DNA from 2 places in the Streptomyces blastmyceticus genome. Region 1 is predicted to be linked to the other one. Evidence: riboswitches for the same ligand, from Rfam matches in the RefSeq annotation. Region 1 holds a riboswitch; the other holds the start of a gene.
The links. Region 1 has a riboswitch for S-adenosylmethionine ahead of thrC (threonine synthase). Riboswitches for the same ligand answer to the same signal wherever they lie in the genome.
Positions count from the first base shown of each region.

Region 1 (4,844 bases):
GTGCTAACGCCAATGATTAGCACTCGACCCCCGAGAGTGCAAGCGCCTCTGCAGAAGGTGCACTCCTACGACGAGCCGGGACGGGCATGCCCGGGTACACACGGAACGCGTACGCGCGTACGCGCGCGAGGGCACACGAAGGGCCCGTACCCCGGTGCGCGGGTACGGGCCCCTCGGCGAGCTGAGTGAGCCGGTGGTCGATGCGCCGAGATCAGACGGCGAGCTTGACCATGTCCGCCTGCGGCCCCTTCTGGCCCTGCGAGATCTCGAACTCCACTCGCTGACCCTCCTCGAGGGTGCGGTAGCCGTCCATCTGGATCGCGCTGTAGTGGACGAATACATCCGCACCACCGTCGACCGCGATGAAGCCGTACCCCTTCTCCGCGTTGAACCACTTGACGGTGCCCTGAGCCATGCCTAACTCCCCTATTACTGGCCCTTGCGCAGGACCGCACTTCGCGGACCCGGGTCAGACCTCACCCCCGGAACACTCCCCCGCCAGCGGCAGGGGGAACCCCGGTGGTGTGCGCCGGAACGCGTCGACCGCGGCTGAATGTATCTGCACGGATGCCGTCTGCAACAGGTCACTCGGACGAGAATTCCTGGCGCGGCCGATTGCCGAAATGCGGCGAACTCCGGGGGATCCAGGGCAAGTCGGGCCGGGCATAGCACAAGCAACCCGACAATTCGCGCACACAGTTCGCGCACAACTTGACGGGTTCTCATATGCGTTCGGCACTGACGCCGGAGGGGGATCGCCCCAACTGTATCGCGCTCAACAGACGGAATCGCCCCGTCCACTTCATGGCCGGGGCGATTCCAAGGGTCTTTCGCAGGAAGCTTTCGTAAAGCTCAGCCCCCGGCGACGGCGGGGATGATCGACACCCCGGCGCCGTCGGGCGTGGGCGTCTGGAGCCCCTGCTCGAACCGCACATCGTCGTCATTGACGTACACGTTCACGAACCGCCGCAGCTTCCCCGCGTCGTCGAGTACGCGGGCGGCGATGCCGGGGTGGTTCTTCTCCAGATCGCCGATCACCTCGGCGAGAGTCGCCCCCTCGGCGGAGACTTCGGCGACACCGCCGGTGTAGGTGCGAAGGATGGTGGGAATGCGAACGCTGATGCTCATGGGTTTACACCTTCGGTGAGTAGGAAAGTGATCGTGGGCGCACACCGGCCCGCAGCCGTCAGCCGGCTACAGCCCCGCGGCGCGGAACGCCTCCAGCGACGGCCGGATGACCGCCGACGGCCCCGCCGTCACGGCGTCGAGCGTCTTCAGCCCGTCCCCCGTGTTGAGCACCACCGTCGTCAGCGAAGGATCGAGCACTCCCTGCTCGAGAAGCTTGCGGGTGACGCCCACCGTCACCCCGCCCGCGGTCTCCGCGAAGATCCCCTCCGTCCGGGCCAGCAGCCGGATCGCGTCGACGATCTCCGCGTCGTCCACGTCCTCCACGGCGCCGCCCGTCCGCCGGGCGATGTCGAGCACGTACGGCCCGTCCGCGGGGTTGCCGATCGCGAGGGACTTCGCGATCGTGTCCGGCTTCACCGGCCGTACGACGTCGTGGCCGTCCTTGAACGCGCGGGAGACCGGGGAGCACCCCTCCGCCTGCGCGCCGAAGATCCTGTACGGCCGGTCCTCGACCAGGCCCAGCGCGATCAGCTCCTTCAGCCCCTTGTCGATCTTCGTGAGCTGGGAGCCGGAGGCGATGGGGATCACGAGCTGGTCCGGCAGGCGCCAGCCCAACTGCTCGCAGATCTCGTACGCGAGGGTCTTGGAGCCCTCGCCGTAGTACGGGCGCAGGTTGACGTTGACGAAGCCCCAGCCCTCGCCGAGCGGGTCGCCGATCAGCTCGGAGCAGAAGCGGTTCACGTCGTCGTAGGTGCCCTCGATGCCGACGAGGTCGCCGCCGTAGACCGCGGCCATGACGACCTTGCCCGCCTCCAGGTCGTGCGGGATGAAGACGCAGGACTTGAAGCCCGCGCGGGCGGCGGCGGCGCCGACCGCGCCGGCGAGGTTGCCGGTCGAGGAGCAGGAGAGCGTGGTGAACCCGAAGGCACGCGCGGCCTCGACCGCGATGGCGACGACGCGGTCCTTGAAGGAGTGCGTGGGGTTGCCGGAGTCGTCCTTGACGTACAGCCCGCCGGTGACGCCCAGTTCGCGGGCGAGGTTGTCGGCCTTGACGAGCTTGGTGAAGCCGGGGTTGAGGCCGGGCTTGTCCGCGACGTCGGCGGGGACGGGCAGCAGCGGGGCGTAGCGCCAGATGTTGTCCGGACCGGCCTCGATGCGGCGGCGCAGGGCCTCGGGGTCGCCGGTGGGGAGGTCGTACGCGACTTCGAGCGGGCCGAAACAGGCGGCGCAGGCGAAGATGGGACCGAGGTCGAACCGCTCCCCGCACTCCCGGCACGAGAGGGCGGCGGCGGGACCGAGAGCGACAGAAGTGGTTGAGCTTTCGACAGACTGCACAGCCATGGAGGCGAGGCCCTTTCTCCTCATCTTCCCCGTGGCGGACGTCGCCACGAGACGGAATTGGCACCTTCCCCGCCGGGAGCCTCGCTGCTGTGAGCAAGACCGGCTGGAGGGTTGCCGGGGCTTCAACGGGCCGTGTCCCTCTGCCCCTCTGGATGAGCGGTATGGCACTGGGCTCGGCCCAGGCGTTTGTGATCGCGGCGACCCCGACATACGTCGGCGTTCCGCGTTGTTCAGACTGTAACCGAAGGCACGGGCGCCCGAGACAGTCGTCCGTACCGCGAGATACGTCACAGGGCAACGTCACAGCAAGAGGAGTCGTTCACGTGCTGGAAGAGGTGGAGCGCTGGCTGGACCGGCGGTCCTGGTCCGTCGGAGACCGTCCGCTCGACCAGCTGCTCGCGGCCAAAAGGGACACCGGCACCACGGTCGGCGTGGTGCTGCCCGCGCTGAACGAGGAGGCGACCGTCGGCGACATCGTGACCACGATCCGGCGCGAGCTGATGACGGACGCGGTGCCGCTGGTGGACGAGCTGGTGGTCCTCGACTCCGGCTCCACGGACCGCACGGCCGAGGCCGCCGCCGCGGCGGGCGCGCGCGTGGTGCACCGCGACTCGGTGCTGCCGCGCCTGCCCGCGCTGCCCGGCAAGGGCGAGGTGCTCTGGCGGTCGCTGCTGGCGACGAGCGGGGACGTCGTCTGCTTCGTCGACGCCGACCTGCGCGACTTCTCCGCGGACTTCGTCACGGGCATCGTCGGCCCGCTGCTGACCGACCCCGGCGTGCAGTTCGTGAAGGCGATGTACGACCGCCCGCTGGGCGAGGTCGCCGGGCAGGGCGGCCGGGTGACCGAGCTGGTGGCCCGCCCGCTGCTCAACCTGCACTGGCCGCAGCTGGCGGGCTTCGTCCAGCCGCTTGGCGGCGAGTACGCGGCCCGCCGCTCGCTCCTGGAGCGCCTGCCGTTCCCCGTGGGCTACGGGGTGGAACTGGGCCTGCTGGTCGACGCCCTCCACACGGTGGGCCTGGACGCGCTGGCCCAGGTCGACGTGGGCGTACGCGTCCATCGCCACCAGGACGGACGGGCCCTCGGGCGCATGGCGGCGGCGATCTACCGCACGGCGCAGCTGCGCCTGGCGCGGGGACATCTGGTGCGGCCCGTCCTCACCCAGTTCGAACGCACGGAATCGGGCTTCGCGCCGCGGACGTACGCGGTCGACACGGAGGAACGCCCTCCGATGGCGGAGATCCCGGAATACGTCGCGCGCCGCCGCGCGGCGTAGCTCTCTGGGTGCGGCTCGGTTGCCGCCTGCGGCGGGAGCTCCCCCAGCTACCGCTGGGAGGTGCCCCCAGCGGGCGCGTCCTCAATCGCCGGACGGGCTGGATTTCGCGGACCGTAGCAACGGACCCCCGCCCCGGGGACAAACGTTTGAACAGCCGCCCGCCCGGCAAGGCTGGGCACATGCAACCGCACATGCACGCCGCGCGGATCCTCGTCGCCTCCAACCGCGGACCCGTCTCGTACAAGCAGGACGCGGACGGCCGGCTGACCGCCGGGCGGGGCGGTGGCGGGCTCGTCTCGGGGCTGAGCGCCATGGACCGCGACGCGGGTGCCGTATGGGTGTGCACGGCCATGAGCGAGGGCGACCGCGAGGCGGCGCGGCGCGCGGGCCGCAGACTCGACGCCGAGGACACCGGCGGCCACCGGGTACGCATGCTGGACATCGACCCGGACACCTTCGCCGCCGCCTACAACGGCATCGCCAATTCCGTGCTGTGGTTCGTCCATCACCTGCTCTACGAGACGCCCCTGGCCCCCGTCTTCGACGCGGACTTCCGGCGGCAGTGGGCGGCGTACGAGGCGTACAACACGGCCTTCGCCGACGCCCTCGCCGAGGAGGCCGCGCAGGGCGCCGCCGTGCTCGTGCAGGACTACCACCTGACCCTGGTGCCCGCCCTGCTCCGGGAGCGGCGCCCGGACCTGCGGATCGGCCACTTCTCGCACACTCCCTGGGCCCCGCCGGACTACTACCGGCTGCTCCCGGACGACGTCGCGGAGCAGGTGCTGCGCGGCATCCTGGGCGGCGACCGCGCGGCCTTCCTGACCGAGCGCTGGGCGGAGGCGTTCGCCGACTGTTGCGCGCGGGTGCTGGGGGCGGAGATCGTCCGGGGGACGGGCGGGACGGCCGTGCTCTTCGAGGGCCGGACGACCCGGCTCGGCGTGCACGGGCTCGGCGTCGACGCGGACTTCCTGCGGGAGCGCGCGCACCGGCCCGACGTCGAGGAGCGGATGGCCGCGCTCCGGGAACAGATCGGCCCGGACCGCAAGGCGATCGTGCGCGTCGACCGCACCGAGCTGTCCAAGAACATCGTGCGCGGCCTGC
Region 1 covers NZ_BAAABW010000002.1:177,550-182,393, forward strand. Annotated here, with positions in the region: gene ABD269_RS02900 (cold-shock protein) at 212-415, opposite strand; gene ABD269_RS02905 (MoaD/ThiS family protein) at 853-1,128, opposite strand; gene thrC (threonine synthase) at 1,195-2,469, opposite strand; SAM riboswitch class I at 2,487-2,628, opposite strand; gene ABD269_RS02915 (glucosyl-3-phosphoglycerate synthase) at 2,793-3,743, shown strand; gene ABD269_RS02920 (alpha,alpha-trehalose-phosphate synthase (UDP-forming)) at 3,923-4,844, shown strand, end outside.

Region 2 (4,844 bases), on a different contig from region 1:
GTGAAGCTCTCCAAGGGCTTCTACGGCGAGGGGACGCAGATCCCCAAGGCCACCGCGGAGGAGTTCGAGGAGATCACCAGCGGCCACGGCCACCACTGATCCCGGTCAGACCGGCCCCGGCCGGTCAGTGATCGCTGATCGCCACAGCAAGAGCCCCGTCCAGCGCGTGGACGGGGCTCTTCGCCGTCTGTGGGCCTGGATAGGCTGGACCGGCAGAGCCCCGGACGGCCGCGGCTCTCCGACCGACCACCAGGAGCGTGGACCATGAACGTTGTGACCCCGGCAGGCGGCGACAGCGCGGTGGCACCCTCCTGGCCGGGTCTGCTGAACGCCCTGCTGAACGGATCGGACCTCGGCGCGGACGACACCGCCTGGGCCATGGACCGGATCATGCGCGGTGAGGCCACCGACGCCCAGATCGCCGGATTCGCGGTCGCGCTGCGGGCCAAGGGCGAGACGGTCGCCGAGATCTCCGGCCTCGTCCGGGCGATGTACTCGCACGCCAACCTCATCGAGGTGCCGGGACCGAGCGTCGACATCGTGGGCACCGGCGGCGACGGCGCCAAGACCGTCAACATCTCCACGATGGCCTCGATCGTCGTCGCCGGCACCGGCGCCAAGGTCGTCAAGCACGGCAACCGCGCAGCGTCCTCCTCCAGCGGTGCCTCGGACGTCCTGGAGAAGCTGGGCGTCAATCTGGACCTGACGCCGCGCCGGGTGGTGGAGGTCGCCGAGGAGGCGGGCATCACCTTCTGCTTCGCCGTGAAGTTCCACCCCTCGCTGCGCTATGTCGCGGCCGCGCGGCGCGAACTGGGCATCCGCACCACCTTCAACGTGCTCGGCCCGCTGACCAACCCCGCGCGGGTGCGCGCCCAGGCGACCGGTGTCGCCGACGCCCGGATGGCCCCGATCCTCGCCGGGGTGCTCGCCGAGCGCGGCTCCTCGGCGCTGGTCTTCCGCGGGGACGACGGGCTGGACGAGCTGACCACCACCGCGACCTCGCGGGTCTGGCTCGTCCGCGACGGCCGGGTCGAGGAACAGCCCTTCGACCCGCGGGACGTGGGCATCCCGCTGGTCCCGGTCGAGGCGCTCAAGGGTGCCGACGCGTCGTACAACGCCGACGTCGCCCGCCGCCTGCTGGCCGGGGAGACCGGGCCCGCGCGGGACGCGGTGCTGCTGAACGCGGCCGCCGCGCTGGTGGCGCTGGCCCCCACGGACGCGCCCCTGACCGAGCAGATCGCGGCGGGCATCGCCCGCGCCGCCGAGTCGGTCGACTCCGGCGCGGCGAAGCGGGCGCTGGACCGCTGGGTCGCCGCGAGCAACGCGTAGCCGTACGGCCCGTATCGGTGTCCGGGGAGCACCCGGACACCGACGCGGGACGCCGGGCGGCCCCCGTGACGGCGTCCGTGATGCGGACGCCCTTTCCGCCCGACGATCAGCTGTGCCATACTCTCCGCCAGGTCACGAGTGACAGCGACACGGCCCCGGCCCGCTGTCCGGCAACCCTCCTTCCGTGGCGGGGTGCCCCGGGTGATGACCAGGTCGCAGGCAAAGAGGTCTGCGGCAAGCGCGGATCCCTCGCCAGGGATCCTGGTTGTCGAGGGAGATCCTCCATGATTCAGCGAATGCGATAGGGCCTCGGGCCCGTTTCCCCTGCGCTCCGCATGGCTACAGCTGTGCGCCGAGTCGCCTTTTCCGCACACCGCAGAGGTCTTTCTCGCGGGTGCGTGTACACAGCCTTTCCGCCTTGTACCCGGGAGAATTCGCCATGTCCGCATGCCCTGTTGCCGCCGAGCCCACCGTCGACCGCGCCCCCCTGCCCGTCCTCGGCAACGACGTCCGCGTCCCGCTCGTCACCGGGGGAGAGGTGACCTACGCGGCCCTCGACTACGCGGCCAGCGCGCCCGCGCTCCGCCGGGTGTGGGACGACGTGGCGGCGTACGCCCCGTACTACGGCAGCGTGCACCGCGGGGCGGGCTACCTCTCGCAGCTGTCGACCGACCTCTTCGAGAACAGCCGGGCGGAGATCGCCGCGTTCCTCGGCTGCCGCGCCGACGACCAGGTCGTCCTCACCCGCTCGACCACCGACTCGCTCAACCTCCTCGCGGCCGTACTCCCGCAGGGCACCCGGGTGTTCGTCTTCGAGTCCGAGCACCACGCGGCGCTGCTGCCGTGGGACCGGCGCGCGGACGTCGCGGTCACCTACCTCGACGCGCCCCGCTCGCCGCGCCAGGCGGTCGAGATCCTGGAGCACGCCCTCGCGGACCGCGAGCCCTACGGCCCCGCCCTGGTCTGTGTGACGGGCGCCTCCAACGTGACCGGCGAGCTGTGGCCCGTACGGGAGTTGACGGCCGCCGCCCACGCGCACGGCGCCCGGATCGTCGTCGACGCGGCCCAACTGGCGCCGCACCACCCGGTGGACCTCGCGGACCTGGACGCCGACTGGATCGCCTTCTCCGGGCACAAGCTGTACGCGCCGTTCGGCGCCGGGGTGCTCGCCGGGCGCCCCGACTGGCTGCGGGACGCGGAGCCCTACCTCGCGGGCGGCGGAGCCAGCCGCGCGGTGACGCGGGGCGCCGGGGGCGGGGTGGACGTCGAGTGGCACGACAGCGCCGCCCGGCACGAGGCTGGCTCGCCCAATGTCATCGGCGCCTACGCCATCGCCTCGGCCTGCAAGGCGCTGAGCGAGGCGGGCTTCGACCGGCTCGTCGAGCGGGAGCGGCAGCTGATCGCGACGGTCCGGGAGGGCCTCGCCGCGGTGCCGGGGGTGCGGGTGCTCTCGCTCTTCGGCGACGACGCCCCGCGGGTCGGCGTGCTGTCGTTCGTCGTGGACGGCTGGAACAGCTCGCACTTCGCGGCGGCGCTGTCCGCGGAGTACGGCATCGGGGTGCGCGACGGGCTGTTCTGCGCGCATCCCCTGGTGCGGACCCTGCTGGGCGGCGACCGGGACGCCTCGGGCGAGTGCGGGGCCCCTGACGGGGGTTCGCTGAACGCGGTACGGGTCAGCTTCGGGGCGGGGACGCCGGACGAGCATGTGGAGCGGTTCGTGCGGGCGGTGCGTGAGTTGGTCAGGGACGGCGCGCGGTGGACCTACCGGACCGAGAACGGCCGCTGCGTGCCCGTGTAACGGCGCGCTCCCCGGCTCCGCCGGATCGCTACGCCTCCAGGCCGATCGCGAACGCCGCCTCCAAGTCGTGCTGCGAATACGTGCGGAAGGCGATGTGGGTCTCCGTGGCGGCGACTCCGGGGACCTTGCTGATGCGGCCCGGGATGACGTCGGCCAGGTCGTCGTGCCGGGCCACCCGCACCATGGCGATCAGATCCTGCGCCCCGGTCACCGAATAGACCTCGCTGACCCCCTCCAGCGCGGCGATCTGCTCGGCGATCTCGGGGATCCGGTCGACGTCGGTCTTGATGAGCACGATCGAGGTGATCACGGCTGGGCTCCTATCGGGGGCCGGGGGGTGGGTCCCCGGGAGGTCGCGGCCCGTCGCCGGACGCGGCCGTGCTCTTCACTCTAGCCGCACACCTGTACCGGGCCCACGCGTACAGGAAGCCCAGCGCGAAGCCCAGCACATGGGCCAGGTAGGCCACCCCGGGCCGGTCGCCCGCGGTGCGGGCGGCCAGCCACTGGAGGACGAACCAGAAGAGCAGCACCGCCCACGCGGGGAAGCGCAGCGGCAGGAAGAAGAGGAACGGGAAGAGACTGGTGACCCGGGCCCTGGGGAAGAGACAGAGGAAGGCTCCGAGCACCCCGGAGATCGCCCCGGACGCCCCGACCAGCATCTGGAGGGAGTCGGCGTGCGCCGCCGCGTAGCCGAGCAGGGCCAGCACCCCGGCGGCGAGGTAGAAGAGGGCGAAGGAGGCCCGGCCCATCCGCTCCTCGGCCATGGCGCCGAAGACATAGAGGAAGAGCATGTTCCCCAGCAGATGCAGCCAGTTGCCGTGCACGAAGAGAGCGGTGAGCGGGGTGAGCAGCCGCTCCGGCGAGCCGTGCCAGAGCTCCTCGGGCACCACGCCCCAGCGCTCGAAGTAGGCGGTCTGCGCGACCAGCAGGTCGCCGGCGCCGTGCGGGCCCGGGGGACCGGTCAGGCCCGACGCGGGGCCGAGCAGGAAGACGGCGCAGCAGATGCCGATGAGGGCGTAGGTGACCAGGGGTGCGGCCCGGCGGTGGGACGGTGGGCTCCGGCGCGCTGCCTTTCCGAGCATGGCCAGATCATGGCGTACGGGCAGCAAAGCGCACAGAGTGCCTCGCCGGGCCGGTGCCGGACGGCCTGTGCGCGACTGTGCCCCGCGCCGCATGACCATCAGGCCGTAGGGTTACGGGAAGCACTCCCGCAGTGACGGCACCACGCGGTCCGACGGCGTTGTCGCGGACGGAACAGTTGACGAGGACGGACGACGACATCATGGGCGTTCCCCAGCCGACGGACGCAACGCGCTGGCGCTGCACGCTGTGCGGCAACCTGACCCGGTTCGACGTCACGCGCACCACCAAGGCCGTGGAATATGTGCACCTCGACCTGGCCGGAGAGCCTCGGGTGGAGGAGCGGGACGTGGTCAGTGAGACGATCGAGTCCGTACGTTGCCGGTGGTGCAACGCGGTCGACCAGATCGAGCTGGTGGACAGGCCGGGCGCGAGCGCCTGAAGAACGGGAGCGGTGAGCGGTGGTTGAGCACACAGGCGGCGCGGACGCGGCCGGTGAACCGGATGACACCGGTGGGGCCGACGGCGTCGCCGAGGTGCTCGACCGACCCCTGCCCGAGGGCGTCAGGCGGCGGGTCATCGGCCTGGTCGCGGAGGCGTTCGGCGGCCTGACGGTCACCGAACTGCCGCCCGCGCT
Region 2 covers NZ_BAAABW010000003.1:36,623-41,466, forward strand. Annotated here, with positions in the region: gene qcrB (cytochrome bc1 complex cytochrome b subunit) at 1-99, shown strand, start outside; gene trpD (anthranilate phosphoribosyltransferase) at 265-1,329, shown strand; SAM riboswitch class IV at 1,460-1,576, shown strand; gene ABD269_RS04020 (aminotransferase class V-fold PLP-dependent enzyme) at 1,769-3,127, shown strand; gene ABD269_RS04025 (Lrp/AsnC family transcriptional regulator) at 3,156-3,437, opposite strand; gene ABD269_RS04030 (rhomboid family intramembrane serine protease) at 3,448-4,209, opposite strand; gene ABD269_RS04035 (hypothetical protein) at 4,410-4,649, shown strand; gene ABD269_RS04040 (NYN domain-containing protein) at 4,669-4,844, shown strand, end outside.
Region 2: linked by a shared signal. The riboswitch ahead of ABD269_RS04020 (aminotransferase class V-fold PLP-dependent enzyme) and the one ahead of thrC (threonine synthase) in region 1 are both predicted to bind S-adenosylmethionine.